Regions from separate parts of the Roseibium sp. AWQ4_254 genome, predicted to be linked through region 2. Evidence: predicted binding sites of a transcription regulator. Region 2 holds the regulator's gene; the other holds the start of a gene.
What was found. Region 2 encodes LexA, which represses DNA repair genes until DNA is damaged. Its sites were predicted from a motif close to TGTTCNNNNTGTGTTCNG; they were not measured.

Region 1 (9,684 bases), on a different contig from region 2:
GGCAGCGTCGGTCTTTTTGCTTGTAAATGCCGGTCTATCTCTTGCCCTCAGCCTCGGGCTCACCAGAACGCTGGTTGTTTCGGCACTGCGCATGACCGTTCAGCTGCTGCTTGTGGGACTTGTTCTGAAGGCGATCTTCTTCACCGCCTCCTTCTGGTGGACCCTGCTGGCCGCCGCCGTAATGGGCGCGTTCGCGGCCCGGGAAATCTGGGCCCGGCAGGACCGGCGCCTGTCCGGCCTGTGGGGCCCCGCCTTTGGCAGCGGGGCCTTGCTTCTGGCCGGAATTCTGGTCGCCGCCTATGCGCTGGCCGGACAGATCCGCCCTGATCCGGTCTGGCTGCCGCAATATTCGCTGCCCCTGTTCGGCATGATCCTGGGCAGCACCATGACCGGCATCAGCCTTGGCCTCGACACTTTGCACACGGCTCTTTTCAAGGGAAAGATGGAAGTGGAAGCGCAGCTTCTGCTGGGCAGGACCCGCTGGGAAGCCACCCGGCCCTGCCTGCGCGCTGCGCTGCGCTCAGGCTTCACACCGATCATCAATGCCATGGCCGCAACCGGCGCTGTCTCGCTGCCCGGCATGATGACCGGCCAGATCCTGTCCGGCATTGATCCCCAGGAAGCCGTCAAATACCAGCTGATGATCATGTTTCTGCTTGGCGGAGCCACCGGCCTGGGCGTTCTGACAGCAACCTTTGCAAGCCTGTGGCGGCTGACCGATGCGCGGCACAGGCTCCGGCTGGACCGGCTGACGGGAGGCCTCTCATGATCACTCTTTATGGTTCTGATTATTCCGTTTACCTGCGCTCTGCCCGGCTTGCTCTGGAAGAAAAAGGCGCAGCCTATGAGCTCGTTCCGGTTGATGTCTTCGCGCCGGACGGCCCGCCGGAGAGCTTTTTAAAGCTGAACCCGTTTGGCAAGGTCCCGGTCTTCAGCCACGCAGACCTGACCCTTTACGAGACCAGCGCCATTCTGCGCTATGTGGATGAAGCCCTGGACGGCCCGCCGTTACAGCCTGAAGAGCCCCGCCAGCGGGCGAGGATGAACCAGATCCTCTCCCTTCTTGATTCCGAGGCCTACCCGATCCTTGTCTGGGAAATCTATGTAGAGCGGATGGTGAAGACCCGCGGCGGGCACGCGGCCGATGAGGTCAGGATCTCCTCTGCCATCGGCCGGGCCCGGGTGATTGTCAGCGCCCTGGAAAGCTTGTGCAGCCAAGGCCCCTTTCTGCTGGGCAGCCACCTCACCCTTGCCGATTGCCATGCCGCCCCGATGCTGCATCTGTTTGACCAGGCCGAAGAAGGCCAAGTGCTCTTGAAGAGCGCTCCCAAACTGTCCGGCTGGCTGGACCGGATTCGTCAGCAAAAGAGTTTTGAGGTCACGACACCCGGGAGCGATTAATTATTATTATCAGATTCTTATTTACCTTTTTTTATTTTATAAATAAGCACGAAAACTGCAAGAGGACAGACGCCTCGTTCAGGGGACCCAGCGAGCCTCAAGCCGCTTTTCCCAATCTCGCGTGATAAAAGCGTCAGGTGCCTTCCCTCAAGAGGCTGGCGTCTTGCCCGGAGCCGGCTCATCGGGGAAGGACAGTTCCGGCTCGTCCCTGTCTTCCTCGACAGACGCATAGACCCCGGCCTGTTGCAGTTCTTCTTCCGCCAGCTCCCCAAGCACCTTCTTGCCTGCTGCAACCCGGTGCCGGGCTTCCTCCATGATTTTCCGGGCAAGGGATTCGTCCTTGTCCATCAGGTGCTGCAGCGCCCCCGATTCCAGCACAAGCAGCTGGCAATCCCGGTAGGCGGTCACGGTTGCCGTGCGCCGGGTCTGGTTCAACAGGGCCAGTTCCCCGAAAAACGCGCCCTCGCCCAGATAGACCGTATCGTGTTTCAGCTGGATCGCCACTTCGCCTTCGGAAATGAAATACATCCGGTCGGCAACGGCGCCCTCTTCGGCAATGGTGCCGCCCTTGCGGATCTTCTGTGCCTGCAGCAGCTTCGACACTTCCGCAATTTCAGTTGCCTTCAGATCCTCAAACAAAGGCACACGGGCCACCATCGACCAGGTGATGACAAAATCCCGGCTGTGGATCTCCCGGGCAAAGGCGGAGGCAATGATGCCAACCGGCAAGGCAATCAGCCCATAGCCCATGAGCATGACCAGACCGCCGACCATTTTGCCCAGATTGGTCACAGGCACCACATCGCCATAGCCCACGGTGGTGATGGTGGTAATCGCCCAGTAAATGCCGTGCAAAATGCTGCGGAACTTCTCCGGCTGGGCCTCATGCTCGATCAGATACATCACCGTTGCGGCCATCAGGATCACCCCGAAGATGATCATGCTGGAGCCAAGCAACGCCTTGCGCTCGCCCACCACCGCCGAAATCAGCGAGCGCAGCGCCGGGGAATACCGCGCCAGCTTCAGGAACCTGAGCAGCCGCAGCACCACAACCACAGTCACCGCCTGGTTGGGCAGAAACAGGACAAACAGCAGCGGCAGGGCACCGATCAGGTCAATCGCCGCATCGGGATGCACCGCATAGCGCAGGCGGGACCAGACCGGACCATAGCGGCGCAGGGGCGGATGCAGATCGGCAACATATATGCGCAGCACATATTCCAGCAGAAACACAAAACCGCTGCCCAGCTGGATGAATTTCAGATGAGGCGCGTAGCTGTTGCGCATTTCCGGCACCGTTTCCAAAACCGCCAGAACCAGGTTCAGCACAATCAGGGTCACCAGAAAATGACGCAGCGAACGGGCAGCCAGCCGTTGTTTTCCCGTGTCTTCAAGCACTTCGTAAAGCATCCGCTTGACGCTGTTATCCTGCACCCTGTGCTCCCTGAAAAAAGATTCGCATCATGTTTGAATAGCCGATGTTGAGACAAGCGCAAAATCCACCACGGCCCCAAAGCCTTCACGCAATTTGCTCAAAGCCGTGAGCGCCCGCGCTGAAAACGTGATTGGGAAAAATTGCCGCAGCCCTCACCTAAAGTTTGTGGGCACGACAAACCCAAGGACAGCCATCATGACGATTGACACCGACAAGGCCCGCGCAGCGGAAACCTCCCCGCATCATGTGGTCCTGAAAATGCTGCTTGTCTCGACAACCCTCGCCGCCTTTGCCATGACAGCAGCCGCCTGGCTCCATTGAGGCAAATCTCAATTGATAGAGCCCCGTCGACCACAGAAAACTCGCGTTTGGCTGGATGTGTCTTTCGCTGCCTGACATCCGTGATGTCAACGCAAAAGACAGAGCGGTTTGCCCTCCGGCTAAGCGCGGTCCACTCACACAATCAAAAAAAAAGCCGGGGCCTCGAAGGCCCCGGCACGGCAACATACCTTCATCCTGCAGACCGTCCAGCGGGCTCCAATGTCTCAGAGCCCGGCCAAATGGCTTTCAATCGCGGCAATGGCGCCGTCCGCCCTGGATCCGTCCGGCCCCCCGGCCTGGGCCATATCCGGGCGGCCGCCGCCGCCACGCCCGCCAAGGGCTTCCGACCCGATCCGCACCAGATCGACCGCGCTGACCGTCCCGGTCAGGTCCTTGGTGACCGCCGTGACAATGGCCGCCTTGCCGTCTTCGGCAACATTGATCAAAACAACCACGCCGGAACCGAGCTGGGTCTTGGCTTCATCCGCCATGCCCTTCAGATCTTTCGGGTTGATGCCTTCTACGGTGCGCGCCATCAGTTTGAAGGCACCAGCCTCCTTGACCGGCGCAGCCCCGTCTCCGCCCCCGCCCATGGCAAGTTTCTTCTTCGCATCCGCCAGCTCTTTTTCCAGCCTGCGCCGCTCGTCCACCAGCTGGGCCACCCGGGCTGGAACCTCATCGGCGCCGGTCTTCAGCAGTGCCGCCAGGCCGCGCATGCGCTTGTCCTGGGCATCGAGATAGGCCCTGGCTTCTGGGCCAGTTAACGCCTCGATCCGGCGCACACCAGCGGCAACCGCACCTTCGGAGACCAGCGTCACCAGGCCGATATCGCCCGTACGCGAAACATGTGTGCCACCGCACAATTCCAGAGAATAAGGCTTGCCGGCCTTGTCCCCGTGCAGCGCCGTGCCCATGGACACAACCCGGACTTCCTCACCGTATTTTTCGCCAAACAGCGCCATGGCACCGGCTTCAATGGCGTCATCGACAGCCATCAGGCGGGTGTCGACCGGGGCATTCTGAAGGACAATCTCGTTGGCAAAGGTTTCCACTTCAGCCAGTTCCGCATCGCTGACCGGCTTGGGATGGGAGAAGTCGAAACGCAGGCGCTCCGGGCTCACCAAAGAGCCCTTCTGGGCCACATGGGACCCCAGCACCTCACGCAGCGCCTCATGCACCAGATGGGTGGCGGAATGGTTGGATCGGATAGCGCCACGGCGGGCAGGGTCGACTTTCAGCTCCAGCGCCGTGCCGGGCGTAACCTCGCCTTCGACCACCGTGACACTGTGCACGAACAGGCCGTCAGCTTTTTTCTGGGTGTTGGTCACGGTGATGTGCAGGCCCGGGGCCAGCATCTTGCCAGTATCGCCCACCTGACCACCGCTCTCGCCGTAAAACGGCGTCTGGTTGAGGATCAGGAAGCCGCTGGTGCCTGCCGTCAGTTTGACCGTTTCCGCGTCATCTGCAACGAGCGCTGCGACAACCCCTTCCGCAGTCTCTGTCTCATAGCCGAGGAAATCCGTGGCACCGTGCTTTTCCTTCAGCGCAAACCAGATGGCTTCGGTCGCAGCCCCGCCCGATCCGGACCAGGCCGCTCGGGCTTCCGCCTTCTGACGGTCCATGGCCGCGTCAAAGCCGTCCGTATCAACCGAAATGTCCCGGGCCCTGAGGGCGTCCTGGGTCAAGTCAAGCGGAAAGCCATAGGTGTCATAGAGCTTGAAAGCGGTTTCGCCGTCGAGCTGGCCACCGGCCGACAGGTCTTCCGTGGCCGTATCCAAAAGGCCAAGGCCCCGCTCCAGGGTCTTGCGGAACCGGGTTTCTTCCAGTTTCAAAGTTTCGGTGATCAGGTCCTCGGCCCGGCCGAGTTCCGGATAGGCACGGCCCATTTCCCGCACCAGCGCCGGCACCAGCTTGTGCATCAGCGGCTCGCCGGCCCCGAGCAGATGCGCATGGCGCATGCCCCGGCGCATGATCCGGCGCAGCACATAACCACGGCCTTCATTGGAAGGCAGAACCCCATCTGCAATCAGGAAACTGGTGGAGCGCAGGTGATCGGCAATCACCCGGTGGCTGCCAAGCGCATCGCCCTCAGCCTCAACACCGGTTTCATGTTCGGAGGCGGAAATCAGAGCCCGGAAGAGGTCGATGTCATAGTTGTTGTGAACACCCTGCAGCACGGTAGCCAGCCGCTCAAGCCCCATTCCGGTGTCAATCGAGGGGTGCGGCAGATCCAGCCTGGCTTCCGGTGTCTGCTCATATTGCATGAAAACCAGGTTCCAGATCTCGATGAACCGGTCCCCGTCTTCTTCCGGCGTGCCCGGAGGGCCGCCCCAGATGTGATCGCCATGGTCATAGAAGATTTCCGAACACGGTCCGCAAGGGCCCGTGTCGCCCATGGTCCAGAAATTGTCCGACGTCGGAATACGGATGATCCGGTCGTCGCCGAGCCCGGCAATCTTCTTCCAGAACCCGGCCGCCGCCTCGTCCTCGGAATAGACCGTGACCAACAGCCGGTCCTTGGGCAGGCCATATTCCTTGGTGATCAGGGCCCAGGCGAGCTCGATCGCCCGTTCCTTGAAATAGTCGCCAAAGGAAAAATTGCCCAGCATTTCAAAGAATGTGTGGTGCCGGGCCGTATAGCCGACATTGTCTAGATCGTTGTGCTTACCGCCGGCCCGCACCACCTTCTGCGCGGTGACTGCCCGGGAATAGGGACGGGTCTCCAGACCGGTGAACACGTTCTTGAACTGGTTCATGCCCGCATTGGCGAACATCAGCGTGGGATCATTGCGCGGAACCAAAGGCCCGGACTCGACCACTTCGTGATCGTTTTTCTTGAAATAGTCCAGAAATGTGGAGCGGATTTCATTTACGCCGGTCATTCGGGTCTCGCATTACGTCCTTGCCCGGAAAATCGGGCCTAGTGAAAGTCAGCCAGCCGGACAGAACCCCTGAGGCCCCGCAGCCGGAACAGCCTTTTAACTTTGCGCTCAAACCCTGTCCAGCGGTTGCATGCGTTCTGGGCAAGTCTGCGGGGCGGGAGCCACGGCTTCCGCTTGCCGCAAAGGCGCTCCACCGGTCTTTCCGGGTGTTTTGACCTTGCCTCCAGATCTCCCAGCGCCGGTCTGGATGGCGGCCAAAAGAAAAGCCCTCTCCCGTCCGGAAAGGGCTTTGCCTCTTGGTGATACATCTTTCAGCCGGGTTCCCGGTCCGCCCGCCGCAAATGACGGGTAAGGACAGCCCCCCGTCTGGGCCGAGGGGCGTCTGAGAGCACGTCTTTTGGCGGTCTCAGTCGCCCTGCTCTTCGTCCCCGCCTTCCGGGTCAATGATCGCTTCAGCGATCAGGCCCGCATTCTGGCGAATCGCGAGTTCTATTTCATCGGCAATTTCCGGATTGTCCTTCAGGAACTGCTTGGCATTCTCGCGTCCCTGACCAAGCCGCTGGCTGTTATAGGAGAACCACGAGCCGGACTTTTCCACCACATTGCCCTTCACGCCCAGGTCGATCAGCTCGCCCATCTTGGACACACCCTCGCCATAGACAATATCGAATTCAACCTGACGGAATGGCGGGGCCAGCTTGTTTTTGACCACTTTTACCCGTGTCTGGTTACCGACCACCTCGTCCCGGTCCTTGATAGAGCCGATCCGGCGGATATCGAGGCGGACAGAAGCATAGAACTTCAGTGCGTTGCCGCCGGTCGTCGTTTCCGGAGATCCGAACATCACACCGATCTTCATGCGGATCTGGTTGATGAAGATCACCATGCAGTTGGACTTGGAAATCGACGCGGTGAGTTTGCGCAGCGCCTGGCTCATAAGACGTGCCTGCATGCCCGGCAGGCTGTCGCCCATTTCACCTTCCAGTTCGGCCTTGGGGGTCAAGGCGGCCACGGAATCAATCACCAGAACGTCGATTGCCCCGGAGCGCACCAGCGTGTCGGCAATTTCCAGCGCCTGCTCGCCCGCATCGGGCTGGGAAATCAGGAGATTGTCGATATCAACGCCGAGCTTGCGCGCATAGACCGGATCAAGTGCGTGTTCCGCGTCCACAAAGGCGCAAATACCCCCATCCTTCTGGGCCTCGGCCACCGTGTGCAGGGCCAACGTTGTCTTACCGGAGGATTCCGGTCCATAGATCTCCACAATCCGGCCACGCGGCAACCCGCCGATCCCAAGAGCGATGTCCAGTCCGAGAGACCCGGTCGAGACGGCTTGAATCTCAACGGCCTGCCCCTGCCCCATCCGCATGATGGAGCCCTTGCCAAAGGCCCGTTCGATCTGGCTGAGCGCTGCATCCAGCGCTTTTGTCTTATCCATCTGGCTGCTTTCTACGAGACGAAGTGTACTTTGCGACATGGGTCACGCTCCTTATTCCACGACGGACGCGTTGTTTCAATGACAGGGTTTGTACCTTATTTGTTCTCTTTTTGCAATCTTCTAAAAGCATCTGTTTTCAAAGCAGGATTTTAACTTTGTTTCCAATATGTTCTTAAAGCCAACAAAGAAAATTACGTTACGTTAGAAAAATCTGGAAACATACGATTTTCCCGTGGCAAACCAGAATCGCCCGGGCCGGAGCCAAGATCCGGTACGGTTGCCCGGCCAGGCCGGATCTGATAGCCCGCCCCACGGCGTGGCCGGTGGCTGATCCCGCGCGGCCCGACATCACCGAACGACACCGCGTGTCAGAAAGACCTGACAGCTGCTGACACGGGCGTCCCTTAAAGTGCGTCCTGAAAGAAACCGGAAGAGCGATCCCCGTGCCTGACTTTCCTTCCCAGCGACTGGTTGCCATCGGCGCGGTTCACTATGACACGATCGCCCATGGCCGCGAGAGGATCTGCCGGGACACCTCAACCCCGGCCCGCTTTACCGCAAAACCCGGCGGGGTCGCCACCAATATTGCCCGGGCCGCCTGCCGTCTTGGGGTTGCGACCACACTCATCGGCGCGGTCGGCACCGATGGGGCCGCCGCTTTTTTGAAGGAGCTGCTGGCCGCAGAAGGCCTTGATCTGGCCTTTCAGACCCGGTCCGGCTGCGCGACGGGGCAATATCTGGCCCTGCATGATCCTGATGGCAGCCTGGCGGCCGCCTGCGTCGATGACCAGGTCTTGAGCGAAGCCCCGGCCGGTTTTTTTGCCGCCGCCCTGGCACAGGAGCTGCAACGGACGGCGCCTGCCCCTCTGTGGCTGCTGGATGCCAACTTGCCCGAACCGATGCTGCACGCTCTTGTTCAGCAAATTCGCAGCTCCCGCCCCGAGCACGGCGGGGTCCTGACCGCCAATGCGGTCTCCAATGCCAAGGCCCCGAGGCTCAAAGGCCTGTTGGCAGAGCTGGACTGCCTGACCCTGAACCGGGGGGAAGCCGCCGCTTTGACCGGCCTTGCGGACACCCTGCCCGCCGACACCCTGGCAAACGCCCTCACACAGCAGGGTCTGAAAGCTTTTGTCCTGACCGATGGCGGCCGTGAGGCCCTGGTCTCGTCCGGAGGGGTGTTGCACCGTCTTGCGCCACCCAAGACCGCCATTGTGGATGTGACCGGGGCTGGAGATGCCCTGACAGCTGGCGTTCTGGCGGCCCTGGCCCGGGGCCACGGTCTTCTCACCGCCGCCCGCTGCGGCCTTCAGGCGGCAACCCTGACGCTGCAATCGACAGGCGCCCTTGCCGAAGGGCTCCGCTGGGATCAGATCCAAAGATTTGACCATACGGACAAATTGTAAGCTTGGCGCTGCGGCGCCCGGCTCCTATAAAGCGCTCAAAAGGGCAGCAGACCGAAGCTGCTGCTTCCTCTTCAAAGAAGGCCAGACCCTGTGACACGCAAACCTGACGCCGCCGCCCTGAAGTCTCTTCTCGTTTATAGTGACGAGGTCCACGCCGCTTTGGACCGCTCCGCCCCGGTCGTTGCCCTGGAAAGCACCATCATCACCCATGGCATGCCGTTTCCGCGAAATGTGGAAACCGCCCGGCAGGTGGAAGCAGATATCCGCGCAGAAGGGGCGGTGCCCGCAACCATTGCGGTCATGGACGGCAAGATCCATATCGGTTTGAGCGATGCGGAGCTCGACCGGCTGGCCAAGGCCGGTTCCGTGATGAAATGCTCGCGCGCTGATCTCACCTTCGCGCTTGCCACCGGCGCTTTCGGAGCAACCACCGTGGCAGCCACCATGATGGCCGCCCATCTGGCCGGCATCCAGGTGTTTGCCACCGGCGGCATCGGCGGCGTTCACAAGGGCGCTGAGGAGAGCTTCGACATTTCCGCTGATCTGGATGAACTCGGCCGCACTCCGGTCTGTGTTGTCAGCGCGGGGGCCAAGGCTCTGCTCGACATTCCCAAGACCCTTGAAGTGCTGGAAACCCGGGGCGTGCCCGTCATTGCCTATGGCACGGAAGAATTGCCAGCCTTCTGGTCCCGCGAGAGCGGCCTCAAGGCTCCCTACAGCCTCGCCAGCGCCGCCGAGATCAGCAATCTTCTGAAGATGCGCGAAAACTTTACGGATCATGGCGGTGTTCTGATTGCCAATCCG
Region 2 (9,684 bases):
GTCCATCCCGAACCAGCGGATCATGTCGTCCAGCGCCATGATTTCTTCATCCCCGTGGCTCCAGCCGAGGCGCGCAAGGTAGTTGCGCATCGCCTGCGGCAGATACCCCATGGCGCGGTAGGCTTCGGCGCCTGTGGCCCCATGGCGCTTTGAAAGCTTGGCCCCGTCCGGGCCATGGATCAATGGAATATGGGCCATGGCGGGTACGGTCCAGCCCAGGGCCTGAAAGATCAGTGTTTGACGGGCCGCATTGGTCAGATGATCGACGCCGCGGATAATGTGAGTGATACCCATGTCATGGTCATCCACGACAACTGCCAACATGTAGGTGGGGGTTCCGTCCGAGCGCATGAGTACAAGATCGTCGAGATCCTTGTTCGGAATGACCACGCGGCCCTGCACCAGATCCTCAACGACCGTTTCGCCGTCCTGGGGAGCCTTGAGGCGGATCACCGGATCGATTCCGTCCGGCGCTTCTGAGGCTGGCCGGTCGCGCCAGGTGCCGTCATAGCGGGGCGGGCGGCCTTCAGCGCGGGCCTTTTCCCGCATCGCCTCGACCTCTTCGGGGGGCGAGTAGCATCGGTAGGCGGTGCCATTAGCCAGCATCTGCTCCACCGCTTCCTTGTGGCGACCGGCACGCGAATACTGGGAAATCGCGTCGCCGTCCCAGTCAAGGCCAAGCCAGGTGAGGCCATCGACCAAAGCGTCCACGGCCTCCTGGGTCGAGCGGGCCCGATCGGTGTCCTCGATCCGGAGCAGCATCTTGCCGCCATGATGTTTGGCGAACAGCCAGTTGAACAGGGCCGTGCGGGCGCCCCCAATGTGAAGGAACCCGGTCGGGGACGGTGCGAAGCGCGTGACGATCTCTTGTGCCATGGTGCTTTTTTTGAAAATCTCATCAATAAGGTGAGCGCGCGGGGCGCACTGCGTGTGTGGCGCGGTCTTATCACAGGCTTTGGCGCGGCTAAATAGGCTTGTCGGTTTCTCGAAGCCAGGCTGAAGGGGAGCGGAGCAGTGGCGGACGAGAACGCACCGCACGAAGACCTCAAAAGTCTTTCCGGGACGCCGAAAGCTCATACGTCTGTAGCTGCAGGTGCGCGCCAGAAAGAGACGGCCACTGGCAAGGCAGCTGATCCCGGTGCCGATCTGTGGATTTGGCTCGCGCGTTTTACGGCGAAACGGCCGGCCCAGTCCGGTTCTTATTGGCAGGAGCGTGGGCTGCTCTGGACCGCTTTTGCCTTCGCGGCCGGCATAGCGGTCTATATGGGACTGCCTCAAGAACCCTTCTGGCCCGCGCTTGCGGGTGTCCTCGCCCTGGCGTGTCTTGCGGCATTCAAAATGCAACGCACACGGGGGCTTGGGCCTATTATGGTGCTGCTTGTGTCTTTTCTGGCCGGTGCGACCAGCGGAGCCGTGCGGACAGCCTTTGTCGCAGCGCCGCGCCTTGGAGAACCCATGATTGCGACGCTCACAGGGACCGTTGTCTCCCGTGAAACGCGGGCCTCTGGAGTGCGGGTTGTGCTTGAGGTGACGTCTGTCAACGGCAAATCGTCCGGGGCGGTCGTCTTTCCGAAAAAGGTAAGGGTCCGGATACCGGCAGCGAGCCCGGCGCGAACCGGAACTTTGGTCCGTCTCAAAGCCCGTCTGTTTCCTCCGGCTGGGCCGGTTGTGCCGGGAGGATATGACTTTTCCCTCCGGGCCTATTTTTCGCAGATCGGGGCTACCGGGTTCAGTTTTGGCGTGCCGGAGGTTCTGGAGGCGCAATCCCTGCCTGCGGGGCTGCGTCTAACCGCCGTTGTCGGGGAGATGCGCAGCTGGTTTGCAAACAGGATCACAAAAATCCTGGGGGGCAGGCCGGAGGCGGGTCTTGTTGTGGCGCTGCTTGTGGGCGACAGGAGCGGTATTTCGGAGCCGCAGGAAGAGAACCTTCGCGCGGCGGGGCTTGCCCATATTCTTGCAATTTCGGGATTGCATATGGCGCTCTTTGCTGGTGGCACCTATGGCGCGGTGCTTTTTCTTCTGGCCCTTTTCCCGCCAGTTGCCCTGCGCTGGCCAATTCACAAGATCGCCGCAGTGCTGGCGCTGGCGGCAGCGGTCTTTTATCTGGTTCTGTCCGGGGCATCGATTGCTACCCAGCGGTCGTTTTTGATGATAGGTCTCGTCTTTCTGGGCGTTCTGACCGGCCGCCGGGGGCTAACCTTGCGCAGTGTCGCGCTGGCTGCGCTTTTCCTGCTGGGTCTGGCGCCTGAGAGGCTGCTTTTTCCAGGTTTTCAAATGTCCTTTGCCGCGGTGATCTGCCTCGTGGCGGTTTACGAGCTCTGGCGGAACCGACCGGATCCGCTGATTCGCCAGACCCACAATGGGGGCAGGCCTTTGCTGCAGCTTGCCCGGTCTACCCTGCGCTGGTCGTTGGGGCTGGCTGTCACAGCGCTGGTGGCCGGACTGGCAACCGGGATCATTGCCGCCCATCATTTTGGGCGCATAGCCCCCCTGGGGCTTCTGGGAAACGTGCTCGGCATGCCGATCTTCACCTTGCTGGTCATGCCCATGGGGGTTCTGTCGCTTGTTCTGATGCCGTTTGGCTTGGCCTCTGTGCCCCTCAGCCTGATGGCCTTTGGTGTCAGGTTGCTTCTTGATGTGGCGGGCTTCGTGTCTGATCTTAGTGGAGCTGCAGGCGCCATTGGCCGGATTGGTCTGCCGGAGATGCTGGCTTTTTCAGCTGCCCTGTTCGGCGTGCTGCTGCTGCCGGGCCGGTGGCGCTGCCTGGCCTTTGGGCCCCTGATCCTTGGCCTGGTGCTTGTGCAGGTCAGCCGGCCGCCGGACATCCAGATTGCCGCTTCCGGAAACAAGCTCGCAGCCCGGGACCGGATTGGGGATTTGCGCTGGTTTGCCCGCCGGGACAGTTTTGCTGGTGATATCTGGTTTCAGACGGAGGGAGTTCCAGAGGGCGAAATTAAATCGCGCAGGATGAAAGCGCCTCAAATCGCCTGTGATCCCGGCGGCTGCGTGATACGTGCCTATCAAGTGGCCGGGGCGCACGTGCCTGACGGCTTCGAGCACAGGCCTCTCAAACTGGCTCTCACAAAGAGGCCTGAGGCATTTGAAATGGATTGCCGATGGGCTGATTTGGTCGTGAGCGATCTGGTCGCGCCCCAATCCTGTTCTGCTCCCCTTGTGATTGACAAATCCCTGCGCCATGCGCGCGGTGCTGTTTCGATCTGGCTGGCGCGCGCCGCTTCCCCGGCCATGGAAGAGGCTGTGCCGGAAGGGCAGGGAACCCGGAAACGGGAAAGAGAGGATCAGGCATCTGCCCCCAATGCGCTGAAAACACGGGTACTGGCTGTCACGGACATCCAGTTTGCGCTTCAAAAGGAGCCCCGTCCGTGGAACCGGGCGGGGAAGGTGACGCGTACCAGCCTGCGCCAGGGAGGTGGCTAAACGGTCAATATTGGCGGAAGAGGGCGACAAGCCGTCCTTGAACACGCACCCGGCCGGGGCCGAAAATGCGGGTTTCGTAAGCGGGATTGGCAGCTTCCAGGGCAATTGAGGCGCCTTTCTTGCGCAGCCGCTTCAAGGTGGCCTCTTCATCATCCACCAGCGCCACCACGATATCGCCGCTATCGGCGCTTTCCGTGCGGCGGATCAGCACGGTGTCGCCGTCCAGAATACCGGCCTCGATCATGGAATCGCCGCGCACTTCCAGAGCATAATGTTCGCCCTTGCCGAGAAGTTCCGGCGGCACTGTGATGGAATGGCTGTGGGTCTGAATCGCTTCGATCGGCACCCCGGCGGCAATGCGCCCCATGACTGGAATCTCCGTTCCCGCCACTTCAGGCTCCGGTGCAGGGCGAGCCGGTTCCGGCTTGCCAAGAGACCCTTCGATGACTTCCGGGGAAAAGCTGCCACGCTGGCGGGGGGCGCCGAGGCCCGGTGCAATGGAATCCGGCAGCCGGACCACTTCCATGGCGCGGGCCCGGTTCGGCAGGCGGCGGATGAAGCCGCGTTCTTCCAGAGCCGTGATCAGCCGGTGAATACCGGACTTCGACCTGAGGTCGAGAGCGTCCTTCATTTCATCAAAGGACGGCGGAACACCGGTTTCTTTCAGTCTTTCATGAATGAACATGAGCAGTTCATACTGCTTGCGCGTCAGCATATCGGCATTCCTTGACCATGAGAAGGTTCTGGTACAAATCAAGAACACATTACCTGTTCTCATTGTGTTCCGCAAGCGTAAATGTTCTCTTACTGTTCTGCCGGGCCACTTGTGGATCTGTCAGAGTAAAACGGCACTGGCAGTTGCACTTTTGGCCGTATTGATCGCTGGCTGGGCGGCATGACAAAACTCAACCGTACGATGAATGGTGCTCCGGACTGAAAATCGGGAACTTTTGCATTCATCGGGCAATTGGCCCCGTTTTGCTCCGCTGGCTCAATTCTTCACTACAGAATAGTCTGCGTCGGCGGCGCAGAGATTTGGTCATGGGGTGCTGTTGTGTTGTCTGATTGCAATAGATGTTGTGTAGCCGCAGACACCTGCACGAAGCTGCCCAGACTTCCTAAAACTTGGTTGTCCGAACAACGGACAAACTTATTCGAAAATTTTTAAAGATGACACTGACAACGAACCGGATACAGTCTTGAAAACCGTGTGCCACGCATGCCACGGAACGAATAATCCAGTAGGACTGTCTTGCTTTGGAAATGCCCCCCAAGGTTTCCGCGCTTCAACGTCTTTTCCCTATTTCTACGTTTTATAGAAGTCCGGATTGAAAACCAGCTACTCCTGACAATTAGAACCGCGAAATTCCGCATTTTCCCGGACAAGACTTTCTGGTGCCGATGAAATTCGGCCCGTGCCATTTAAGTCCGGTGCGTACACTTGTGCGCTTTGGAAACCGGCGTTTCAAGTCGGGGTCATCCGTTCTCCCTGACGATCAGCAGCTCGCACGTTACCAGCGTCGGCGCGCCGCCGGGGACAAGTATACCCTCAAAGAGAGCACCGGTCAGGTCCGCGCAGCGGACCGGGACAGCGGGCGGTGTTCCTTTTTCCGCTCCAGCTCCCGGGCGCAACAGGATTTCGGAAATCAGGCCTGTCATGGGCGCGCTGTCGGTGAACCGGGCTCCGGCAAGGCTGCCGAGGCCGTAAACGCAATAGGGGCCAGGGCCAAGTGTGGCTGCCAGGCTTTCGATGCTGGTGGACAGGTCCTCAAACGGGGCGAGGGTCGTGATCAGTGCATTATGCGTTGGCCGCGGGGAGGCGCTGTCCTCTGTCCTGGTCCGGAACAGCGTGAATTCGGTTTCCGGGTCCAGCTCCGCCTCGAACCGCGCGCCCCTGAGGCCCCAGCCGGAGACCGTGATGTCCTGCGTGGCCGTCAGCGTGTGGGGCTGCAGGTGGCCGAGGCGTTGCTTGTTCCCGTCCTGCCAGAAGCCGTGAATATGGGCGAACCAGCTCCCGTCCTTCCAACCCAGGATGGCGACAGCCTCCTCAAGGACAGCAGCGGCGGAGTGGTGGGTGTCGCTGTACCAGGCGGCGTGCCGGTCGTCGATGGCCCGGTCGGGCATGACGTAGTCGAAGGCCGAGAGGGGGAGGCCGGACAGATCCAGAACGGCGGAGGAAAAGCCGGACGCAGCAGCCCACACGCCAAGATTGGTCAGGAGCGGTGTGCCGGCGGGCACGGGAACCGCTATCGGAATGGCGTCGCAGAGCGCAAAGGGGCGCCTGTCGGCCGCGGCAGGGCCCGGATGGCGGATATCGGCAAGGGCTGACGGTGCTGGCCGTCTCATATCAGGCCCCGGCTGGTCAGGACGTCCCGAACCAGTTTCTTCGTGACTTTGCCATAGGCGCTGGTCGGCATCGCATCCACAAAGAGATAGCGCGCGGGCATCTTGTATCGGGAGATCTTGCCGGTCAGAAACTCTGTCAGCTCCGCATCTTGAACCTGCTGCCCGGTCTGCGCCACACAGACGGCAAGGCCGGTCTCTCCCCAATGCGGATCGGGAATTCCGAGAATGGCCACTTCCGAGATCGCCGGATGGGTGAGAAGAATTTCCTCGATCTCCTTCGGATAGACATTCGAGCCGCCGGAAATATACATGTCCGAGGCCCGCCCGGTCAGGTAGAGGTAGCGCTGCTCGTCCATATGGCCGAGGTCGCCGGTGCGGAACCAGCCATTGCGGAAGGATTTTGCATTGGCGGCCTCATCGTCCAGATAGCCGGAACAGACGGCGGCGCCTATCACGCAGACCTCTCCGGTTTCGCCTGGGCCAAGATGGTTTCCCGCCTCGTCCTGAATGCTGATTTCGATGCCGGTGCGTTCGGTGCCGCAGGTGCCGATGCGGCTAGACGGACCATCTTCGGCGAAATGGTCCTGAGGGCGCAGAACAGTGATGTTGCCGGTCACTTCGCCTAGGCCGTAATATTGCACAAGCACCGGCCCCAGCCTGGCAAGTGCCTTTTTCTGGTCTTCCCGGTACATGGGGGCGCCCGCATAGATGACATGGCGCAGGCTGGAATGGTCGAAGTCATCGGCAGCCGGATCTTCCACCAGCCGTTTGACAATGGTCGGAACCGTGAAGAGATTGCTGATCCGGTGTTTCCCGATGAGCTCGAAAGCCGCCGCCGGGGTGAACCCGCCGCGCGGCATCAGGACATGGGAAGAGGCTGCCGGGAGCTGGGCGATCAGCTGCAGGCCCGCTCCGTGGGAGAGCGGTGCGATAACAAGGGATGCGTCCTGCTCGGTTGTGCCGGGCAGAAGATCTGCGAGATAATTGACCGTGACAAATCCGATCTGGCCGTGTGTCAGCACGACAGCTTTTGGACGGCCGGTTGACCCGGATGTGAAAAACAGCCAGCACGGATCATCATGCTCAACGGCTGTATTTCCGGCTGTTTGTCCCAAATAGCGGTCGATCAGGGATTCATAGGACGGGGCGGGGGCGCCTGGTCCTATGGAAAGAGAGCCCTTGAGCTGAGGCCTTTCAGCGGAGACAGCGTTGGCTTGTGCTTCAAAGCGGGCATCGAAGATGAAGACATCCGCTTCTGCCTTCTGGCTGGCATAGGCGGTTTCCCCCGGGGCCTGACGGAAATTGCAGGGGACCCAGACCGCTCCAAGCCGGAACGCGGCCAGCATGACTTCCACCATCTGGTTGGAGTTCTCCGCCTGAACCAGAAGGCGGTCCCCCTTGGCAAGGCCGTACTCGGTCTCCAGGGCGCAGCAAAGGGCTGAAACGCGCCGGTCAAGGTCTGCCCAGTTCCAGGTCTTCCCCTCCCAGACAAGGGCCGGACGGTCTGGGAATCTGGCAGCGTTTCGGGTCAGAAAATGCGCAAGATTGGGCACGCGCGCAGAACAGCGTTGCATCATGTGTGAATTGCCTCCCGTTCGGAGGGGCTGACGAGACAACTTCACATTGGCCCCTGCGGATGTTTTCTCTTGCGCGCAGATTAGAGCAAGGCTCCGGCAATCGAAACAGAAGAGGTCTTTTAAAACAGAAGAATGTGATCCTGTTGGAAAACCGGCCTTTGAAAGGTTCGCGCTGGCCCTTTTGGGAGGTCATGCGTCAGACCGGGGCCGCGCATGCACAGGAGCGCACAGGCTTTGCCATTTCATGAGCCGGTAATTTGTGTATGTTGGCCGGGCTTTCAAATTTCCTTCTTTTCAGGTTTCCAAGATGAGTGAAAGAACGCGCGCCGACTGGGATGATGCTTATGCGAACGGCTCCTATATCCCCGGTGCTGAACAGTATCCTCTGCGCTGGGCGGAGAAGGCGGAGGCTTTCCGGAAGGGCTGGGAGGGCAAGCGACTAAATGTTGCCTATGGGGACGGGCAGCGCCACCGGTTTGACCTGTTTTTTCCAAAGAGTGGTACAGCGCAGGGGCTGGTTGTTTTTGTCCATGGCGGCTACTGGCTGAAATTTGACAAGAGCTTCTGGTCGCATTTGGCCGCCGGCCCTCTGTCGCAGGACTGGGCCGTGTGTCTTCCCAGTTATGATCTTTCTCCTGCCGTTTCACTGTCAGAGATCCGGGAGCAGGTCGGCGCTGCGATCCTTAAAGCCGCCGGACAGGTGAAGGGGCCGGTTCGTCTTGCCGGTCATTCCGCGGGCGGGCACCTGGTGACCCGAATGCTATGTGAGGATACCCCATTGACCCAGCCGGTTCTGGAGCGGATTGCGGCGGTTGTGTCCATCAGCGGCCTGCACGATCTGAGACCCTTGAGACATACAAGCATGAATGACTCCTTTGGCCTGAGCGAAAAAGACGCTGTTCTGGAAAGCGCCGCGCTGCAGACCCGGCTCGGCACTTGCCCAGTCACAGCCTGGGTGGGTGCAGATGAGCGGCCGGAGTTTTTGCGCCAGTCAAAGCTGTTGGCCGAAGCCTGGCCAGGCACGCGCTACAGGGAAGAAACGGGCAAGCACCATTTTGACGTGATTGATGGTTTGCTGGATGCCAAAAGCGCCGTGACAAAAACGCTTCTGTTTTGATGGAGGTTGCGTTTATCTTAAGAAAATGGAAGGAAAAATTGCATTGCTGATGATTTAATTTACAATTGATTTTTATGGAAAATTTAGAAACCCTAAGCAAAATCCGAAACTAAGGTTGGCTGCCGGTAGAACGGTGCCGATATCATGACTTTAGAAACACCGGAATTGCTGTTTGAAACCTTGAGCAAAGGTTTCCCGGGGGCGGCATGTGACGCCGGTGCAGGTGAGAACAATGAGGAGACTGATCTCCTCGGAATTTGGGGTGGGTGCCTTGAGCGTGAGCGGCAGTGCGTCGTTGCCATATACTCCCAAAGAGATGGGCCGGGTCAGCCTGTCGCGTACGTTCATTCTTTATACGCTTGGCCTGTTTGCGGTGCTTGGTGTTGTTTTCATTGGGATTTTGACGAAAATCACCTGGGATGCCTCCCACGCCAGGGCCATTCGCGTGACCGAAGCTTTCTTTCAGGCGACTGAACGCCCGTTTGAACGGGCGATCTGGACGGTCAATGCAGATGCCACTTTGCAGCTTATCCGTGGCCTGGAAAGTCTTGAAGTGGTTGAGAGAGTCTGGGTGGAAACTCCGGATACCGGGAACTTCGGTGAGGTGGTCGAAGGCCCGCGCCGCAAGGAGGCTCTGAGCTACACGCTGAATTCCCCCAGCACGATCCTGCACAAGGATGCCATCGGGCAGGTTTTCATTCTGATCGACCGCAACACGATATCGAATGAGATCGTCTCCACTGTTGGCTATACGGTTGCAGCGATCATCGTTTATCTGATGCTCTTGGCCGTTGTTATCCGGGCCGTGTTCCGCCGTTTGATCGGTCAGCCGCTATCGGCCATTGTCGAATATCTGTCGACGCCGCGCCTGATCGAGGCGCCGCCCAGTGCGCGGCTGATGCCGGACCGGGCCGACGAGATTGGTATTCTGGCCGAAAGCCTGCAATCCATGGTTTACCGGCGGCATCTCGATCTGAAAAAGATCCAGGAATACCAGACCAATCTGGAAGAACTGGTGACCCACCGGACCGAGCAGTTGAAGCTGGTGCAGGAAGAGCTGATCCAAGCGGACAATCTTGCGGCGCTGGGCGCACTCGTGGCGGGGGTCTCCCATGAGCTCAACACGCCTTTGGGCAATGCGTTGATGGCGGCAACGACCATCAAGGATTCAACCGACAGCCTGACGCGGGAGCTTGACCAGCAGAG

Region 1: the regulator LexA is predicted to act here: its motif matches at 7,567-7,584, upstream of recA (recombinase RecA).

Annotation. Positions count from the first base shown of each region.
Region 1 covers NZ_JBSWYH010000001.1:393,906-403,589, reverse strand. The annotation lists gene ACXAIC_RS01770 (ABC transporter permease) at 1-769, shown strand, start outside; gene ACXAIC_RS01765 (glutathione S-transferase family protein) at 766-1,401, shown strand; gene ACXAIC_RS01760 (cyclic nucleotide-gated ion channel) at 1,549-2,835, opposite strand; gene ACXAIC_RS01755 (hypothetical protein) at 3,032-3,157, shown strand; gene alaS (alanine--tRNA ligase) at 3,382-6,039, opposite strand; gene recA (recombinase RecA) at 6,446-7,516, opposite strand; gene ACXAIC_RS01740 (carbohydrate kinase family protein) at 7,921-8,880, shown strand; gene ACXAIC_RS01735 (pseudouridine-5'-phosphate glycosidase) at 8,971-9,684, shown strand, end outside.
Region 2 covers NZ_JBSWYH010000021.1:69,691-79,374, forward strand. The annotation lists gene gltX (glutamate--tRNA ligase) at 1-876, opposite strand, end outside; gene ACXAIC_RS16690 (ComEC/Rec2 family competence protein) at 1,015-3,438, shown strand; gene lexA (transcriptional repressor LexA) at 3,443-4,153, opposite strand; gene ACXAIC_RS16700 (hypothetical protein) at 4,915-5,784, opposite strand; gene ACXAIC_RS16705 (acyl-CoA synthetase) at 5,781-7,361, opposite strand; gene ACXAIC_RS16710 (alpha/beta hydrolase) at 7,669-8,478, shown strand; gene ACXAIC_RS16715 (sensor histidine kinase) at 8,711-9,684, shown strand, end outside.